DNA from 3 places in the Oceanobacillus longus genome. Region 3 is predicted to be linked to each of the others. Evidence: riboswitches for the same ligand, from Rfam matches in the RefSeq annotation. Region 3 holds a riboswitch; each other region holds the start of a gene.
The links. A riboswitch is a leader RNA that binds a small molecule or an ion and turns the genes downstream of it on or off. The one in region 3 is predicted to bind preQ1.

Region 1 (3,197 bases), on a different contig from region 3:
AACCTGCGAATTTCCACTCGCATATGGGCGCGTAATTTAGCATCCAGATTAGAAAGTGGCTCATCCATCAAACACAGTGGTGCTTCACTAACAACAGATCTAGCGAGCGCTACCCGTTGTCTTTGCCCACCTGATAGTTCTTTTGGTTTTCGTTTTAACAGTTTATCCAATCCCATCATTTTAGCAGTTTCCGTTAATCTTCTTCGCTGTTCTTTCTTATCTACTTTTTTTGCATTTAATCCAAAAAGGATATTTTGTTCGACGGATAAATGCGGATATAATGCATAATTTTGAAAGACCATGGATAAGTTTCTATCTTTTGGAGGGAGGTGGTTAACGGTTTTTTTATCTACTTTTAATGTGCCCCCTGTAATTTCTTCCAGACCTGCAATCATTCGAAGTAATGTACTTTTACCAGAACCAGAGGGGCCAACAAGAACAAAAAATTCACCCTCTTCAATGGATAAATTGATTTCATCTAATACACTTTTTTGTTTGTCGTATGACTTGGAAATATCGATTAATTCAACTTGACTCATTTTGTTGCCTCCTTAACATTCGCATTTTCAGTTAAGCATACTTTTTCACTAAAATTAGGTAATTTACTTAAACCTTACGTGTTGTTCAATGAAGATTAATAACATTAACATTATCTTCATACTCTGTCGGTATAAAGGACTATAATTGGCATACTAAATCCATCCATAAAAAAACAGGAACATCAAAGGACTGACCCCCTGAAATTCCTGTCATATTAATCGTTACTTACGTTAAGTGAGCTGTTAAATATCCAATTGTTTAGGCGGCTCACCTTTTTTATTCATTAAACGGACTTGAAGTGGCTCTATTTCCAAAATCAAATACTCGGGATCATCCGGTCCTTCAAAGTAAAGCTTCATATCATCATTCCATAGTTCCTTTTTCAGTTCTTCGGAGTTATTAAAGGATACTTTGCCTTGATATTCCACGTATTGATCGCCAAATCCTCCACCTTCGTATCCGATGAGGATATGTGTAAATGGATTTTCTTCAATTTCATCTGTTTTATCCGTATCTTTATTCGTAGCTGTGTACAGTTTTAAATCCCGATGGAAAAACATCATATATCGCGAATGAGGCTTATTTCCTTTCACGGTCGCCATCGTTCCAACCGGACTTTCTTTAAAAATTTTCTCAACGGTTGATTTAATTTCTTCCTGACTCAAAATAACACCCTCCTTTATATTCATATATAGTTATTATTCCTTTTCTATTTGAAAATTAAACAAGGTATTAATTGAGATGCACCCTAGATCACGATGAACTGGTCTGCCATTATGACCGATAACAACTGTGAAGGGAGAAAATAAGCCTCCAGTCGACCATTTTTATGCTATAATAAAAACATCAATTTAATACCTGCTTTGTGGGAGAGGTTCTAGAATAAACCCTCTATAAAAAACTAAAGAAGTAACTATATCTTTCTTTAGGATATGGTTTTTATTTTTGTATTTTATTGAATTTTTACTATGATTCTCTCGTTCGACAGTAGGTGTTCCTGATTAATACTGTACAAAGGAGCGCTATCCATGCGAATATTTTTTTACCTTATTGTTATTATTATTGCAAATATTGTTACCGCAAAGTTTGCCCCATTAGAATTAGGAGTATTTATTATCCCTTGGGGGTCATTTCTGATTGGGTTAACATTTATCTTACGGGATATGGTACAAAACAAATACGGCAAGAAAAAAACGTACTTGTTGATTGGTATGGCACTGCTTTTATCTGCAATTTCAAGTTATCTGTTAGGGGATACATTATGGATTGTTTTTGCCAGTGCGATTAGTTTCCTCGTTTCAGAAACCGTGGATACAGAAATTTATTCCAGGATAAAAAAGCCGATGCATATCCGTGTACTTTATAGCGGAACAGTTGGTGGTGTACTGGATTCGACTATTTTCGTAATTATTGGTTTATCACCTCTAGGGGCCGGGTTTGTACCTTGGGAAGCAGTATGGATGGCAATTTTAGGACAAATCTTTATCAAAGTGACAATGCAATTTGCTGGTGTACTCGTTCTTCAAAACTCGAAGACTGTTAAAGCAGAATTCGCTAATTGACCTTAAGATAAAAAAAGCTCCGTTCCTTTTCGATAAAGGAACGGAGCTTTTTTTTAATACTTTAGCAAAGTGAAGAAATAGATTACTAGTCTTTTATTAACAAAATTGATCCGATTTCTTCGGATTCTTCATGCCGAATAATGGTCTGATAAACAAAGCAAGTCCAGTTCCAAGCAATGCCATTACTCCCCATACCCAACCATGAAGGCTAAAGGAGGCAATCCCGCCAAAGTATGCGCCAATATTGCAGCCGAATGCAAGACGGGAGCCATATCCCATCAAAAGACCACCAACAATAGCAGCACCAGCAACACCAGGTTTAAACTTCTTCGGTTTGAAAGATCCCTGGGCAGCGGCTGCAATAAATGCTCCAAGTATAATACCGAAATTCATGACACTCGTGGAATCAGCCAATACCGTTTGTGATAAAGCCTCCGCGTTCGCTCCTGTAAAATAACCCCAACTAGTCACATCGATACCAATTGCCTGAAGTGTCTTTCCTCCCCACAAAGCAAAAGCAGATGTAATCCCCCATGGTTGACCTCTGACTGTCAAAGTCAAAGCATTTAGGATTGCAAGAATGATTGCCGCAGCAAATAGTGGCCATGCACCTCTGAATATTTTTTTCCATCCGTTTGTTGTAGGAAGAGGTTTCATGGATGGGGGATTTTTCCGTTTGGCAATTTTAACAGTAACCCCATAGATTAAAGCAAATAAAGCTAGCTGAACAATCCATGCACCAAAAAACCCAAGTCCAGTGGATTCAGCCAATGATATCGGAGGCAAAGAAGGTGTACCCATCCAGAATGAGAAATGATAAGCACCGATTGTTGATCCGATAATAAAGGCAATCAGCGTTAATATCATGGATGATGATCCACCACCGAAATTATATAATGTACCAGACGCACATCCATTACCAAGCTGCATACCAATACCAAAAATAAATGATCCGAAAATAACACTGACCCCAACAGGAGATACATACCCAGCAGGTGTAAGTCCTGTAAAACTAAAACCTGTACTTAAAATAATTGCAAATAATGTTGTCGCTATTGCAAGCATGACCATATGTGCCTGAAGTCCCTGTACATT
Region 2 (3,197 bases), on a different contig from region 3:
AGCTGCGACAGAAGTATGGAGTGAACTGCCCGGATTGATGATCAATGTTGTATTTGCAACCTTGTTCTTAGGAACCATCCTTCCAAATCTTTCAAAAATATGGCGGGTTGGTGGGCCACAGCTTGCTTTTGGCTGGACACTTGGCTGGGGTCAATATGTAGTCGGTATCCTGTTGGCAATGCTCGTGTTGACACCATTCTTTGATATGCCACCCATTGTCGGGGCCTTGATTGAAGTATCTTTTGAAGGCGGTCATGGCACAGCCGCAGGACTACAGGGGACATTTGAAGAAATGGGATATCCAGAAGCCTATGACTTGGCTGTCGGATTAGCAACGGTTGGTATTCTATCAGGGGTTATAATAGGAATTATCATCATTAACTGGGGAATACGCAAAAAGAAAACAGAAATCATTAGAGATGTTGAAGAATTTTCCTCCTTAAAAAAGGCGGGAATTGTGGAATTTGAGAATAGAGAGCCTGCAGCAAAAATGACGGTTCGTCCGGAATCAATCGAGCCACTTTCCTTTCATTTTGCAATGGTTGCCTTGGCAATTATCGTAGGGTATATTTTACTTCAATCGTTCGTAAGGATCGAGGCAACCGTCTTCGGTTCCGATTTAATGACCTATGTTCCATTATTCCCTTTTGCAATGATTGGAGGAATAATCGTACAACTATTCTTAAACAAAGTAGACAATGCATATCTAGTCGATCGACAAATGATTAGTCGTATTCAGGGGTTTTCATTAGATATTCTAATATTAGCAGCGATAGGAACGGTGTCACTAGATGTTATTGGAGACAACTTCATTCCATTTCTTCTAATTGCGATTACCGGTATTGCATGGAATGTGATTGGATTCTTTGTCCTCGCTCCAAGAATGATACCTACGTATTGGCTGGAAAGAGGAATCGGTGATTTTGGTCAATCGATGGGGATTACCGCGACTGGTTTACTCTTGATGCGTGTTGCCGATCCTAAAGCCGAATCTCCAGCTTTTGAAGGCTTCGGCTATAAACAGCTCGCTTTTGAGCCATTCCTTGGTGGAGGATTAGTAACCGCATTATCTGTTCCACTAATCTTTCAATTCGGCCCGATCCCATTCTTTACTTTCGCGGCAATCATGTGTGTAATTGGTTTGCTCGTTGGTTTACTTTATTTTGGTAAGAAGAAAAATTAAAGTTAAAGGGCCATAGTAGATGAATATGGCTCTTTTTATGAAAGAAATGCTATAATAAAAGGAAATATTTTTAAAAAGTCTGCACTATTGCAGGAGAGGTTCTAGCTACACCCTCTATAAAAAACTAAGGATGGAACTGTACCTTCCTTATCGGTATGGTTTTTTTATTCGGGTGAGTAGAATTCTCTTTTTATATTATGAAAGGGGAATTTTTTTTATGGAAAAAAATAATAAAGCTGTCGTCGTATTCAGTGGTGGTCAGGATAGTACCACCTGTTTATTCTGGGCTTTGAAAAAGTATGATCACGTAGAAGTGGTGACATTTGATTACAATCAACGCCATAAAGAAGAAATCGAAGTAGCAAAGGAAATTGCTGCTGACTTGAAAGTACGACATCATGTTTTGGATATATCGCTTTTAAGTCAATTGGCTCCAAATGCGTTAACACGTGAGGAAATCGAAGTAAAAGATGGGGAGAATGGGGACCTTCCTTCCACCTTTGTCCCCGGACGTAATCTGCTCTTTCTGTCATTTGCAACTATCTTGGCAAAACAGATTGGAGCGAAGCATATCATTACCGGGGTTTGTGAAACCGACTTTAGCGGTTACCCGGACTGCCGTGATGTTTTTGTTAAATCACTAAACGTAACACTGAATTTATCGATGGATGATTCGTTTGTTATTCATACGCCATTAATGTGGCTGGATAAGGCAGAAACCTGGGAACTTTCCGACCAGCTTGGTGCCTTTAACTATGTTCGCGAGAAAACAATTACCTGTTATCACGGAATTCGTGGCGGGGGATGTGGGGAGTGTCCTTCATGTAAGCTGCGAAAAAATGGGCTCGATATGTATCTGCAACAAATAAACAAGGGGAACTCCTGATGTTAAACAAACTCAGAAAAAAGTTTTTCATAAATCTGATGAATGACCATACTAAGCAAAGTTACATGAGAATGGTCACTCATAGAGCTGGGGAACGGCTAAATACAGCAAAAAATGCAGTAAAATTGTAGGAAGGAAACCCAATGAACTTGTTTATGGATGGAAGAATATTAAAGGTGTTTTTGAAAAGTAATTTATCTTTATTGAAACTTACGCAAGAGTAAAATAAGGAACTATCAATTGATAGTTCCTTATTTCACTAAAGAAGCAGCCTCCACCTATCCATTCTATTTAACTGGGTTTTCTATTACTACTTTTGAAGAGGATAGATTTACCTGATTTGCAATGGTATCTCCAACAGGGCAATGGGCTTCAATAAATTCCTTATATGCCTGTATTTTCTCATCAGGAGCATTTGTTTCAATATGGAACGTATAACGAATATTGGAAAAGCCTGGTCGTACATCCGATTTACCAAAGAAACCATCCAGATCAATATCACCATCTAATTCGACCCAAAAGTTTTGAAGATCAACCTCAAACTTTTCAGCATAAGTTCTAGCAACAATGGATTGGCATGCACCTAATGAAGAAAGTAGCAGCTCTACTGGATTCATCCCTTGATCTGTACCACCTAAATTCTTAGGTTCATCTATTATAACTTTATGACCTCTAGCTTCAGCTTCCACTAACACATTTTCCTTTAATACTGTTTTCGCACTCACTGTTGTAATTGCCATTAAAAATCTCTCCTTTTTCATATGGTAATTTATATTAATTAGAGACCCTTCTCATTAACGAAAGGGTTAACAAAATATATTTGCTTTTGCTAGTAACTTTCATCTGCGGAATCTTTTAATACATATTATTTACATCGGAATTATTATATATAATATCACATTATTTTAAATAGTCAATACACTAAATATTTTTAATTTATAAATAGACAATAATTGTTAAAATCAAGAGTTTTGACTGCAAATTATCTCACTTAAATATTGGTGCAAGCGTTGTATTACAAAACGTAAGTATATTTCTTCGGGGGATGTTTTTGAATATTATGTTATTATGAAATTGGCGTTATTTAACTATCTGGCAGCCATTATTGGAAGAAGTAAGTATTTTTTA
Region 3 (3,197 bases):
TGTCTCACCGATGCCTCTCTTCCCGTAGGAGTCTCCGTATATTTCCCCGAGCTGGTTAGAAGGTTGCTGACAATGACAATGACTACACCTGCTAATAGCTAAAATATCATCCTACAGCTTCACCAGTCCGGGTGAGCGGCGGGCGGTGACTCCTGCGGGAATAGCACGTGTCCGAAGACCAGAAGAGTGGTTTTCTCTTCGGGGCTGAGGCCGTGCCCTAAGGATGCGCATCCGCCCAGAGCGATCATGGACGGCAGCAAGAGCGCATTTCTCCTGAAAATAAATCTAAAGTTAGTTCGCATTTTATCTCAACTCTGCGATGATTAAAAAGCATTAAACATTACGAAAATATCCTTATTCTTACCAAGTTTAGCAAGCTGGTTAGTAAAGACATGCTAAGTTTACCCCAGTTACCTGTTTGATACCTATTTTATTGGTCGAAAGGTGATTAATGATAAAAAGAAATATTTCTATACATAATGAAGAAGAAGCTACTGAAAATGAATTCCAGTAGCTTCTTCTTCATTATTAATTTAGTCTTAGCTGAATCGTATTTCCTGAAGGATCTTCCGTTACATAATAATCTTCTTCTGCTTTCACCGAAGCTCCTACTTTTTCCAAATTTATCTTTGTTTTATGAAGCGCATCCTCATCAGGGAAATTCAGTGTAAACCAATTCAATCCTGCGCTGTTTTCAGTAGGTGTAGGCGCACCGACTCCATTCCAGACGTTTAAACCTATATGGTGATGATAGCCATTATGTGATGTGAAAAGCGCCCCTGGAAATTCCGTAACGACGTCATACCCAAGACCATTCACGTAGAACCTTCTTGTTTTTTCTATATCAGAAACATGAAGATGAATATGTCCAATGACCGTATCGGTTGGCATCCCTTTCCAACCCTCTTCTGTTTCAGCAAGTAAATCATCTCCATCTAGCGCTACTGTTGCCATGGATACTTGATTATCAGACCAATTCCATTCAGAAGAATCACGGTCATGAGCAATCTCTATGCCGTTTCCATCCGGGTCATCAAAGTATAGAGCCTCACTGACATAGTGATCGGATGCCCCTAGACGCATTTGGCCACCAGAAGCCTGTATAATGTGTTTCAGGAATGCGGATAAATCTCCGCGAGTTGGCAAGAGAATTGCAAAGTGATATAATCCGGTCGTTCTTGCCTCTTTTGGTGCAACATTTTCTGGCTGTTCTAATGTTAATAATGGTATTTTACCATCCGCAGATAGAACTGCTTTGTATTCTTCTTCTACCAATACTTTAAATCCCATAAAATCTTTATAAAAAGTAATGGATTTCTTTAAGTCTGTCACATTTATATTAACTTCTCCTACGTATATTGTCGGTTGTTCGAAAAATTTCTTTTCCATAACTATCTCCCTTTACACTTTTTTATGTTTAACTTACTTTTAATTACATGTTTATACTTAGTTACTTTATGTAAGTATTATAATGATTTTTTTTATTATTGTCAAATGACCCTTATTAAAAATAGTAAGAAGTAAATAAAAAAGGCTTTTCTTTTATTTGTTTTTGTATTATACTTGCTTGCATTGCTTTACGTGGTTCGTAACCATCCCACGAAAAAAAACTAAGGAGAGATTTACAATGACCGTAAGAACACTTGTAATTAATGGTTTATTAGCAGCATTATATATTGCTGTATCTGCACTTATTATACCTTTTGGGTTTACAAATATTCAATTCCGCATTTCCGAAGTATTCAATCACCTGATTGTGTTTGATAAACGTTACTTCTTCGGAATTGTACTAGGTGTATTTTTATATAACCTTTTATTCTCCCCATTAGGGTGGTATGATTTGGTTTTCGGAGTTGCCCATTCAGCTATCTCATTGGGTATTATCATATTACTTGCAAAATATATAAAAAATATTTGGGTGCTTCTTGTTGCAAATACAATAGTCTTCACATTCAATATGTTTATTATTGCATTTGAATTGAATCTAGCATTGGCACTGCCATTCCTATTTACATGGCTTACTACAGCTATTGGCGAATTTGTTGTGCTGGCAATCGGTATTCCAATCATTTATGCTCTAAATAAAAGATTACATTTTGATAAACTAATTTAAATTACTTCATCATTCGTTTTAATTTTGCGGATGATGAAGTTTTTATTTTGCCCGCTCGACAACATTGCTTATACTGATAGTACATTCCACACCGGAAAGGATGGAGTTTAAATGATTGTCAGAGAACATGACCAGCATTTTGTATTAATTCAGCAGGATCACCACGCCCAAATCTCAGGAGATATTATGAAGCAGTGGAAATCGGATTATTTTCATGGTATGGAACTTCGTGAGTCGGTTGAATACGCTGCTTATCAACATGATCATGGTTGGAAGGAGTTTGATAAGCAACCCTTTTTGAATGATAAAGAAAAGGTACCATTTTCCTTTTTTGATTTTCCTAACCTACCCAAAATCATTCTATATAAACACGGTATTGATGAAGTACAAAAAGTAGATCCCTATGCTGGAATGCTTTGTAGCGAGCATTATAAACGCTTTTTATTGAACAATACTTCACTTGAAGCACAGGCATTTGTTACGTATGAGGAAATGCGTCAACAAACGATAATTGACACACTAAACAAATTCAACAAACGTTTGTTTGAATTTCATTATAGTCTTCTCCAGCTTGCAGATAACCTTTCATTATACATTTGTATGAATGAGCCAGGTGCTGAAAAACAAAATGAGCATTCTTTTTTTAAAAAAGGTATTCCAACCAGCACCACTCTCCATGAATTCTGTAAACAGAAAATACAACTTCGATGGCTAAATGATCATACCGTAGTGATAAATGACTTTCCGTTTGAGGAATCAATTGAGATTACTTTAAAACAAAAGGTTATTGCAAAAGATACGATTGCTACGAAAGGATTAATTGATAGTTATGAAGAGGCTTCTTTTGAGGAAGTACCAATCACCATTTTGCCGGAGTAATTTCCTGCTTGTAGAGTAATCAAAAATAAGAAAAGCTGAACTACCTATACACGCGGAAGTTCAGCTTTTTAATACTTTTTCGAAATCAATCCCATTCATAGGGAGTTGCCTGGTATACATAGTAATTGAGCCAATTCGAAAACAACAGACTGCAATGGCTTTTCCATCGATATAATGGTGCCTTTTCCGGATCATCATCTGGGAA

Region 1: linked by a shared signal. The riboswitch ahead of ACFOUV_RS05960 (VUT family protein) and the one ahead of ACFOUV_RS13750 (QueT transporter family protein) in region 3 are both predicted to bind preQ1.
Region 2: linked by a shared signal. The riboswitch ahead of queC (7-cyano-7-deazaguanine synthase QueC) and the one ahead of ACFOUV_RS13750 (QueT transporter family protein) in region 3 are both predicted to bind preQ1.

What each region holds. Positions count from the first base shown of each region.
Region 1 covers NZ_JBHSAO010000003.1:2,957-6,153, reverse strand. Annotated here, with positions in the region: gene ACFOUV_RS05970 (ABC transporter ATP-binding protein) at 1-539, opposite strand, end outside; gene ACFOUV_RS05965 (pyridoxamine 5'-phosphate oxidase family protein) at 783-1,205, opposite strand; PreQ1 riboswitch class I at 1,406-1,451, shown strand; gene ACFOUV_RS05960 (VUT family protein) at 1,569-2,102, shown strand; gene ACFOUV_RS05955 (YeeE/YedE family protein) at 2,199-3,197, opposite strand, start outside.
Region 2 covers NZ_JBHSAO010000002.1:5,390-8,586, reverse strand. Annotated here, with positions in the region: gene ACFOUV_RS05470 (sodium/glutamate symporter) at 1-1,183, shown strand, start outside; PreQ1 riboswitch class I at 1,273-1,317, shown strand; gene queC (7-cyano-7-deazaguanine synthase QueC) at 1,401-2,069, shown strand; gene ACFOUV_RS05460 (OsmC family protein) at 2,357-2,809, opposite strand.
Region 3 covers NZ_JBHSAO010000010.1:87,889-91,085, forward strand. Annotated here, with positions in the region: gene ACFOUV_RS13745 (VOC family protein) at 529-1,389, opposite strand; PreQ1 riboswitch class I at 1,576-1,620, shown strand; gene ACFOUV_RS13750 (QueT transporter family protein) at 1,628-2,113, shown strand; gene ACFOUV_RS13755 (DUF3891 family protein) at 2,225-2,992, shown strand; gene metA (homoserine O-acetyltransferase MetA) at 3,078-3,197, opposite strand, start outside.